DNA from 2 places in the Streptomyces sp. NPDC002701 genome. Region 1 is predicted to be linked to the other one. Evidence: riboswitches for the same ligand, from Rfam matches in the RefSeq annotation. Region 1 holds a riboswitch; the other holds the start of a gene.

Region 1 (5,010 bases):
AGGAGTTGCGGGTGCGGCGGGTGCGGGAGCTCCTGACCGACCATCCCGACTGGCACTGGATGCGCCAGTACCACGACGACGTCCACTACCTCGGCTACCACGAGGTGGCCGACCGGATCACGGCCGCGTTCCCCGCCACCGCGCTGACCGTCGTCGGAGGGGTGGGCTCGGGAGCCTCTACCGGCGGCCTCGTGGAGCGCCTGCGCGCCACGGACCCCTCGGTGCGCCTCGTCGGCGTCCAGCCGTTCGGCAGCGTCACCTTCGGCAGCCAGGACCACCACGACCCGGAGGCGATCATCGCCGGCATCGGGTCGTCGATCGTCTTCGACAACGTCCGCCACCACCTCTACGACGCCGTGCACTGGCTGGACTTCACCCACGCCATGTCCGGCACGATCGCCCTGTTGCGCGACCACGCCGTCTTCGCCGGACTCTCCACCGGCGCCGGATACCTGACCGCGACGTACGAGGCCCGCCGCCACCCCGACCGGCTGCACCTGGTGATCGGAGCCGACACCGGACACCGCTACGTCGAACGCGTCTTCGCCCGCCACACCGAAGCCCTGGACCCCGCCGCGCTGAAGCCGGTCGAGGTCTCCACCCCCGAGGAGATGTCCATGCCCTGGTCCAGGATGGCGTGGCGGCGCACCGCCGACCCGGCCGGCGGGAAGGAGCGAGCGGCATGACCGTGGCGTGCCTGGAGTCACTCACCTTCGGTCTCGGACACCTGGTGCGCGCCGCCGAGGTGCTCGGCGAGCGGCTCACCCTGCTGACACGCGACCGCGCCTACTACTCGTACGAGCTGCAGAGGCTTCCGGCGGACGCCCTCGACGTCGTCGTCACCGACACCTTCGACGTGGAAGGGCTCACGGATCTGCTGCACCGGACACCTCGGCTGCGCGGTCTGATCAGCTCCACCGACACCTGGACCCTGGCGGGCGCGGAACTCGCCGACCGTCTCGGTCTGCCCGGTCTCGATCCGGCCGTGTTGCGACTGACCCGGGACAAGGCGGCCGTACGCAACCGGCTGCACGACGCCGGGCTGACGCGCGGGCGCGCCGTGGAGGCGACCGGGACGGAATCGGGGAACGTGCCGCTCAAGGAGGTCGGCCTGCCCGCCGTCCTGAAGGACACGGCGGGCACCGGCAGTCAGAACGTCTGGCTGGTGCGTGACGAGCCGGAGCTGGAGGCGGCCCTGGCCGAGGCGGCCGGGCGGCAGCTGAAAGGACGGCTGTTCGCGGAGCCGTACTTCAGCGGGCCGCTGTACAGCGCCGAGACCCTCACCTGGGCCGGCCGGACCCGGCTGCTGGGCGTCTCCAGTCGGCTGATGTCACCGGAGCCGTACTTCCGGGAGGAGATCACCGCGTTTCCCGTGGCCTTCCCCGAGGCGCGGCGGGCCGTGCTGGAGCGGTGGCTCGGCGAGGTGCTCGCGGCGGTCGGCTACACCGATCGTTTCGCGCACGTGGAGTTCGTCCTGACCGCCGGCGGGCCGGAGGTCGTCGAGATCAATCCCCGGATCGGCGGCGCCCTGGTCGGGGAGGGCATGTGCCGGGCGCTGGGCGTCAACGTGTACGCGGCGATGATCGAGGCCGCGCTCGGGCGCCGTCCCCGCCTCATGGACGCCGACCTGCCCGGCGGCCCGGCGGTCGCCTTCGTCCTGGGCTACCCGGCCGCGCCCGGGGTGTTCACGGGTGTCGCCGGGCTGGACCGCCTGGCGGACATGCCGGGGTCACCCGCCTGGTACCCGGTCAGGTCAGTCGGCGACCCCGTCGAGCACCTGACCGACAGCCGCGGTTACGCGGGCATCGTCTACGCGGAGGCCGAGAGCGCCGAGCTGGCCACGCACCACGCGGTGGCCGCCGCCAATGCCGTACGGGTGCTGACGGAGCCGTTCCCGCGGACCGGGGATGCGGGTGGCTGAACAAGCGCCGGGCGGGAAGGGCTTGCGGGCCACGCCGTCCGCGCTCGACGGACCGCCGCGGGCCGGCCTGGCCGTTCTGACGGTAGGCACCCGGCCGGCCCTGTCGGCGGAGTACGGGTCGGGCAGCTCCACGGGCTCACGAGCTCACGGGCTCACGGGCTCACGGGCTCACGGGCTCGCCGAAGACGACGGAAACAACGGCCGGCTCCGGCCTGCTGACCGCCGCTCGGCGCCTGGTGCACGGTGCTTCCCCGTACTGCCGGCGTTCCGCGACCGCACACCGCACCACCACCTGCACGATGACGACGAAGGAGCACTGAGACCGCATGACACGGACGGGCGGGTTCCAGGACGACGACTTCTGGACCGAGTTCCACGACTTCCTCTTCTCCGAGCAACGCCACGCGCAGGCCGAGGAACTGCTCGACACCTCTCCCCTGCTGGCCTTCCCCACCGGAACCCGGGTGCTGGACCTGTGCTGCGGTCCCGGTGTGTTCACGGTCCCGCTCGCCCGCCGCGGCCACGACGTCACCGGGGTCGACCTGAGTCCCGCCATGCTGGACCGGGCGCGCAAACGGTCGGCCGACACGGGCGACCGGGTCACGTACGTGCAGGCCGACGCACGCACCTACGAGGCACCGGGCGCCTTCGACGTCGTCCTCAACATGTTCACCTCCTTCGGCTACTTCGAGGATCCCGCCGACAACGCCCGCGTACTGCGCACCATGTACACCTGCCTGACCCCCGGCGGCACCCTCGTCCTGGACCTGGCCGGCAAGGAACTGCTGGCCCGCAAGGTCACCCCGCCCAAGGTGGTGCAGCGGGGCGAGGACCTGATGGTGCAGACCGACACCGTCCTGGACGACTGGGCCCGGCTGCGCAGCGACTGGATCCTGGTCCGGGGCGAGCGGGTGACGCGCGCCACGCTGGTGTGGTTCGTGTACAGCGCGGTCGAGCTGCGGAGGATGGTGGAGGAGGCGGGTTTCGGCAGGGTCGAGGTCTTCGGCGGTTTCGACGGCCGCCCCTACGACGAGAACGCCGAGCGGCTGGTACTGCGGGCGGTCCGCGAGGCGTGACGCAGAGCGGCGAAGGCGTGCGTGGCGCGCGCGGATCCGTACGCCCTTTTGCCGCGAGCCGGGCGGAACGTAGTATCACCGGGTCATCGCCGCGACGGGAGACAGGAAGCCGGTGCGAATCCGGCACGGTCCCGCCACTGTGACCGGGGAGTGCACCCTTCGACACGCCACTGCGCGCCGCGCGGGAAGGCAAGGGGGAGCGTCGATCCGGGAGTCAGGACACTGGCCTGTCGCGGGCCCGATCCGAGGAGCGCGGACTCCCCAGGAGGCTTCACGTGTACGACGGTACGTCCCGTCCCCCGCTGTTCACCCCTGCCCGCCGACACAGTGCCCTGCGCGCCGGGGCCGCGGCCGTCACCCTGTGCGTGGCCCTGCTGACCGCCGGCTGCGGATCCTCGCAGGACACCGCCCAGGACGCGAAGGCCACGGCCTCGCCGGCCGACGGCTTCCCCGTCACCATCGACAACTGCGGCGTGCGGACGACGTACGACAAGGCGCCCGCGCGCGTCGTCACCATCCACCAGCACCCGGCGGAACTCCTGCTCGCCCTCGGCCTGAGGGACCACATCGTCGGCACCGCCTTCCCCGACTCCGCCACCCTGCCGGAGCTGAAGAAGGACTACGAGTCGATCCCGCAACTGGCGAAGAAGGAACCGTCCTTCGAGACCGTCCTGGACGCCGAGCCGGACCTCGTCTACGGCGGTTACGGCAGCGCCTTCACCGAGAGCGAGGGCCGCTCCCGCAAGGCGTTCGCCGACGCCGGCATCGACACCCACCTCAACCGCGAGTACTGCGGCAAGAAGCGGGTCACGATGAAGGACACCTACGACGAGATCCGCACCATGGGCAGGATCTTCGGCGTGCCCGACCGGGCGGACAAGCTCGTCTCCGGCCTCCGGGCACGGGTCGACAAGGCCACCACCGCCGTCGAGGACGAGCCCGAGGTGCCTGTCTTCGTGTACGACAGCGGCGACAAGGCCGCCTTCACCGCGGGCGGCAAGAGCCTGGGCACCGAGCTGATCCGGCTCGCCGGCGGCAAGAACGTCTTCGCCGACCTCGATGACGTCTTCGGTGACGTCTCCTGGGAGCAGGTCGTCGAACGCAGGCCGGAGGCCATCGCGATCTACGACTACGCGGGCGCCGGCAGTGTGGAGCAGAAGAAGAAGTTTCTGCTCGCCCAGCCCGCCCTGAAGGACGTGCCCGCCATCAGGGACAAGCGGTTCGTCGTCCTGCCGCTGACCGCCACCCTGGTCGGCGTGCGGTCCGCCTACGCGGTGGAGGACCTCGCCCGCGGTCTCCATCCCGAGAGCTTCGCGTGACGGCCCCGGTCACCGCCACCGCCACCGAAAGCGTCGTGAAACCGAGGAAACAGGGCGACAAGCGGGCCGGGCCGGCCGGTCTCACCGTCACACTCGTCGTCCTGACCGTCCTGCTGATCGCCTCCGCCACGGCGGGCCTGGCGATCGGCTCGGTCCAGGTGCCGCCCGGCCAGGTGTGGGGCATCGTCACGCACGCGCTGGGCGCCGACTGGACGGAACCGGACTGGTCGCCGGCGCGGGAGACCATCGTGCTGGACGTCCGCGCCCCCCGCGTCCTTCTCGGGGCCGTCGCCGGCGCCGGACTCGCGGTCGTCGGAACCGCCCTGCAGGCCCTGATCCGCAATCCGCTCGCCGAGCCCTACCTGCTCGGCGTCTCCTCCGGGGCATCACTGGGCGCCGTCACGGTGATCGTGTTCGGCGTCACCCTGTTCGGGTCGGCGTCGCTGTCGGCCGCCGCGTTCGCGGGCGCGCTCGGGGCACTGCTGCTCGTCTACGCCACCGCCCGCACCGGCGGCCGGATCACGTCCGCACGGCTGGTGCTGTCCGGTGTGGCCATCGCCGCGGTGCTCACCGCCGTCCTCGACCTGCTGCTGCTCACCACCGACCGGGGCAACGAGGCCCGCGCGGTCCTCGCCTGGACTCTCGGCGGACTCGGTGGCGTCAACTGGGACACCCTGTGGCTGCCCAGCGCCGC
Region 2 (5,010 bases), on a different contig from region 1:
GACGGTGGTGACCAGCGCGTCCGCGCCCTCGATGAGCGCGTACAGCTCGGGGCCGGCGCCGCGCAGCGAACCGCTGTAGACGGGCAGGGCGTTGGCGCCCTTGGCCTCGATGGCGTCGCAGAGGGTCTCCACGAAGGCGGTGTTGCCGCTCAGCTCGTGGGCGCGGTAGTAGAGCACGGCCACGGTCGGGCGGCCGGGGGCCGTCACCGGCTCGCCGTGGACCCCGAACTGCGGCATCTGCCGCGGTGCCTCGAAGCCCTCGCCCGTGACCAGCACGGTGTCGGAGAGGAAGCGGGTCAGCTCGGCCAGGTTCTCCGGGCCGCCCTCGACGAGGTAGCGCAGCGCCTCCGCGACGACACCGGCGGGCACGGACGACTCGGCCATCAGCTCCGCGTCGGGCACGGTCTCCCCGCCGAGCAGCACGGTCGGGATGCCGGACGCCTTCAGGAAGGCGAGCCCGTCCTCCCAGGCACGCTTGCCGCCGAGCAGCCGGACGACCGCGAGGTCCGCGCCCTCGACCAGCGCGGGCAGCTCCTCCGCGACGTCCACGCGGGTCGGATTGCCGATCCGGTACGCGGCGCCGGAGGCACGGGCCGCCAGCAGGTCCGTGTCGGCGGTCGACAACAACAACACTGTGCTCATGCGGGTGCTCCCGGTGGGATGAAAGGCAGTCCTGTCGGCGCGCCGGACTCGATGAGCCGCCACAGCGCGTCCGTGTCCGCGTGTTCCTCGATCAGATCGCCGAGCCGGTCCAGCTGCTCCTCGCGCAGCCCCGCGAACGACGTGCCGGCGGCCGGTACGAAGCGGCGCCCCGCGGCGGCGGCCACCTCGCGCAGGAAGGCGCGCCGGAAGCCGTCCGACTCCAGTGAGCCGTGCCAGTGCGTGCCCCAGACCTGGCCGACCCGGCAGCCGTCCAGGAAGGGCTGACCGCCGGTCACTTCGGCGACCCCGTGGTGGATCTCGTACCCCTCGACGGGTTCGCCGAGGGCCTCGCCGGCGGGCCGGGTGAGGGTCTTCTCCCGCGCGAACCGCACACGTACGGGGAGGAGTCCGAGCCCGTCCACGGCGCCGGCCCTCGACTCCACCTCGTCGTCGATGTGTTCGCCGAGGAGCTGGAAGCCGCCGCAGATGCCCAGCACGGGGCGCCCCTCGGCGGCCCGGCGCACCAGGGCGTCGGCGAGGCCGCGCCGCCGCAGCCACTCCAGGGCGCGGACCGTGCCGCGGGTGCCGGGCACGACGACCAGGTCGGCGTCGACGAGTTCCTCGGCGCGGTCCACGAACCGCACGACGACGCCCGGTTCGGCGGCGAGCGCGTCCAGGTCGGTGAAGTTGGACATCAGGGGGATCGCGCAGACGGCGACCCGCAGGATGTCCTCGCCGACGGGGGCGGACACCTCGGACTCGCGCACCGAGCCCCGCAGGGACACGCGGAGTCCGTCCTCCTCGTCGATGCCGAGCCCGTGCCGGTACGGCAGGACGCCGTAGGTGTGGCGCCCGGTGAGCCCGTGCAGCATGTCGATGCCGGGTTCGAGGAGGGAGACGTCCCCGCGGAACTTGTTGACGAGGAACCCGGCGACGAGTTCCTGGTCCTCGCGCGACAGCAGGGCCACCGTGCCGAAGAACGAGGCGAAGACCCCGCCGCGGTCGATGTCGCCGACGACGAGCACGGGCAGCCGCGCGTTGCGTGCGATCCCCATGTTCACGATGTCCGTCCGCCGCAGGTTGATCTCGGCCGGACTCCCGGCCCCCTCACAGATCACCGCGTCATACGTGCCCCGCAACTCGGCCAGACAGTCCAGCACGGTCCCGAGCAACGCCTCCTGACGTCCGCCGTGATAGCCGCGCGCACTCATCTCACCCACCGGCCTGCCCATCAGGACGACCTGGCTGCTGCGGTCGCTGCCCGGCTTCAGCAGGACGGGGTTCATCAGCGCGGTCGGCTCCACGCGGGCGGCCTGCGCCTGCATGGCCTGCGCGCGCCCGATCTCGGCGCCCTCCCGCGTCACGAACGAGTTCAGCGACATGTTCTGTGCCTTGAAGGGCGCGACCTTCACCCCCCGCCGCACCAGCCACCGGCAGATCCCGGCGGTCACGACGCTCTTGCCCGCGTCGGACGTGGTGCCCGCGACGAGCAGCCCCCCGCCCGGCCCGCCTTCCCGGCCCCCGCTCATGACGTACGCCCCTTCCCGGCGGCTGCCCCGGCGAGCAGCCGCCCGGCGACACTCACACCCAGCGCGAGCAGGCCCACGCGGCGCGAGAGCCGGACGGCCCGCTCGATGTCCCCGACCCGCACGGGCCGCCCGCCGCCGTTGAGGACGGGCCGGTGCTCGACCCGTCCCGCGTAGGAGAGGGTGCCGCCGAGCCGCACTCCGAGCGCGCCCGCGAACGAGGCTTCGACGGGGCCGGCGTTGGGGCTCGGGTGCTGGCCGGCGTCGGTACGCCAGGCGCGGATCGCGCCCCGCGGATCATCTCCGGCGACGGCCGCGAGGACAGCGGTCAGCCGGGCTCCGGGCCACCCGGCGACGTCGTCGAGCCGCGCGGAGGCCCACCCGTACCGCCGGTATCGCGGCGACCGGTGCCCCACCATGGCGTCCAGCGTGTTGACGGCCCGGAACCCGGCCAGACCGGGCACGCCCGCGACCGCGCCCCACACCAGGGCGCCCACGACGGCGTCGGAGGTGTTCTCGGCGACGGACTCGACGACGGCCCGGGCGATCCCGTCGGCGTCCAGCGCCTGCGGGTCGCGCCCGCACAGGTGCGGCAGCCGCTCGCGGGCGGCCTCGATGTCCCCGGCGGCCAGCGCGTCGCCGGCGGCCCGGGCCTCCCGCCCGAGCGAGGTCCCGCCGACGACCGCCCAGGTGGCGGCGGCGGTCAGCGCGACGGACGCGGCGCCGCAGGTGCGTACGGCACGGTCGGCGGCCACGGCGAGGGCGACGGCGCCGCCCGCGCACACGGTGGTGTGCAGGGCGCCCCACCCGCGGTGGTCCCGCCACAGGACCCGCTCCACGGCCCCCGCGGCACGGCCGAACGCGGCGACCGGATGCCCCCGGCGGGGATCGCCGAACAGCAGGTCACCGAGGAGGCCGGCGGCGGCGCCGTACGCGAAGACGCGATCGGCACGCATCGGTTCAGCCCGCCGCTACGTGAGGCGGAACTCCCGTACCCGGCACCCTCGTACGGGGCACACCGGTCCACAACAGACGGCCGCGCATGGCGATATGTCCTCACTCAGGGTGTCCACGCCCTGGTTCGACGAGACCGACGACGAGAGTTCCTGACTCCCGGGGAAGGGATTCCCCGGTCACAGTGGCGGGACCGCGCCGGATTCACACCGGCTTCCTCTCCTGCCGTCGTACATGGCCCCGGCAGTCCACCACGCCCCGAGAACACCCGTCAACTTGCTGTTGACCTGCGAAGGGAGAGTGTGCTGAGGCCCACATGGAACACGGGACGGCCCCGCCGACCGAGTGGTCGGCGGGGCCGTCCCGTACTGAACGGACGTACTGCGGGGGCCGGACGGACGCGCTGCGGGCGTCAGGCCACGATCAGGTAGATGCCGTAGGCCACGGCTGCCGCGCAGGCCGCGAAGCAGGCGTACGCGCCGGTGACCGCGAGGGCCGCCGAGCCGCCCTGGGCGGTGGCCGTCTCGCGCTTGGAGAGGCCGACGATGCCGAGGGTGAAGAGGCCCACGAGGGCGACGGTGGCGATGAGGCTGACTCCGAACACGGAGCCGAGGGCTGCCCAGTCGATCTTCATGTGGTTCGTTCCTTACACCGTGGCCGGACGGGCCGGCTCGGCGTCCGGGCCCGGGATGGTCGTCATCAGGTCGTCGGGCGCGGTCGCCGTGGCCGCGGTGGTGACCGGGCCCGCGGGGGGCGGGGTGACGGCGGCGATCGCGGCCGTCACGACGCCGGCGGGCACGGGCTCGTCGTTGACGTTGTCGACGGTGACGGGCTGACGGCGGGACAGCGTCCAGATGACCCCGGAGCCGGCGATCAGCAACGCGCCGGTCAGGACGATGCCCCAGGTGCCCTGCTGGGTGAGGAACTCGGCGCCCGCGCCCACCAGTCCGGCGGCGGGCAGCGTGAGGCCCCAGGCGACGAACATGCGCGTCGCGGTCGACCAGCGGACCACACCGCCCTTGCGGCCGAGCCCCGAACCCATCACGGCGCCGGAGCAGGACTGGGTGGTGGAGAGGGAGAAGCCGAGGTGCGAGGAGGCCAGGATGACCGTCGCGGCGCTGGTCTGGGCGGCGAAGCCCTGCGGCGGCGCGAGGTCGGTGAGACCCCTGCCCATGGTGCGGATGATGCGCCAGCCGCCCAGGTAGGTGCCGAGGGCGATGGCGACACCGGCCGAGACGATGACCCACAGGGGCGGGTTCGACCCGGGCGCGAGCACACCGCCGGTGACCAGGGCCAGGGTGATGATGCCCATGGTCTTCTGCGCGTCGTTCGTGCCGTGGGCCAGCGAGACCAGGCCCGCGGAGGTGATCTGGCCCGCGCGGTAGCCCTTCGAGGTCGCCTGCTCACCGGCCCGGTTGCTGATCCGGTACGTCAGCCGGGTGGCGAGCATCGCGGCGAGACCGGCCACCAGGGGCGCGGCGACCGCGGGGATGAGCACCTTGGTGATCACGGTCGAGCCGTTCACCGACGACCAGCCAGCCGACATCACCGCGGCGCCGATCAGGCCGCCGAAGAGCGCGTGGGAGGAACTGGACGGCAGACCCAGGAGCCAGGTCAGCAGATTCCACAGAATGGCGCCGACGAGCGCCGCGAAGATCACTTCGGTGCGGATGCCCTCTTCGTTGATGATGCCGCCGGAGATCGTCTTGGCGACCTCCACGGAGAGGAACGCACCGACGAGGTTCAGCACGGCGGACATGGCCACCGCCGTCTTGGGCTTGAGAGCGCCGGTCGAGATGGTCGTCGCCATCGCGTTGGCAGTGTCGTGGAAACCGTTCGTGAAATCGAACACGAGAGCGGTGACGATCACGATTCCGAGGAGGAGCGT

The links. A riboswitch is a leader RNA that binds a small molecule or an ion and turns the genes downstream of it on or off. The one in region 1 is predicted to bind cobalamin.
Region 2: another riboswitch for cobalamin. It lies ahead of ACFYXC_RS22385 (cobalamin biosynthesis protein); the one in region 1 lies ahead of ACFYXC_RS34970 (ABC transporter substrate-binding protein).

Annotation. Positions count from the first base shown of each region.
Region 1 is NZ_JBIAQL010000022.1:47,967-52,976, reverse strand. It holds gene ACFYXC_RS34985 (cysteine synthase family protein) at 1-686, shown strand, start outside; gene ACFYXC_RS34980 (ATP-grasp domain-containing protein) at 683-1,921, shown strand; gene ACFYXC_RS34975 (class I SAM-dependent methyltransferase) at 2,248-2,997, shown strand; cobalamin riboswitch at 3,061-3,243, shown strand; gene ACFYXC_RS34970 (ABC transporter substrate-binding protein) at 3,273-4,316, shown strand; gene ACFYXC_RS34965 (FecCD family ABC transporter permease) at 4,313-5,010, shown strand, end outside.
Region 2 is NZ_JBIAQL010000008.1:57,640-62,649, reverse strand. It holds gene cobN (cobaltochelatase subunit CobN) at 1-642, opposite strand, end outside; gene ACFYXC_RS22390 (cobyric acid synthase) at 639-2,171, opposite strand; gene ACFYXC_RS22385 (cobalamin biosynthesis protein) at 2,168-3,124, opposite strand; cobalamin riboswitch at 3,249-3,382, opposite strand; gene ACFYXC_RS22380 (hypothetical protein) at 3,535-3,756, opposite strand; gene ACFYXC_RS22375 (anion permease) at 3,769-5,010, opposite strand, start outside.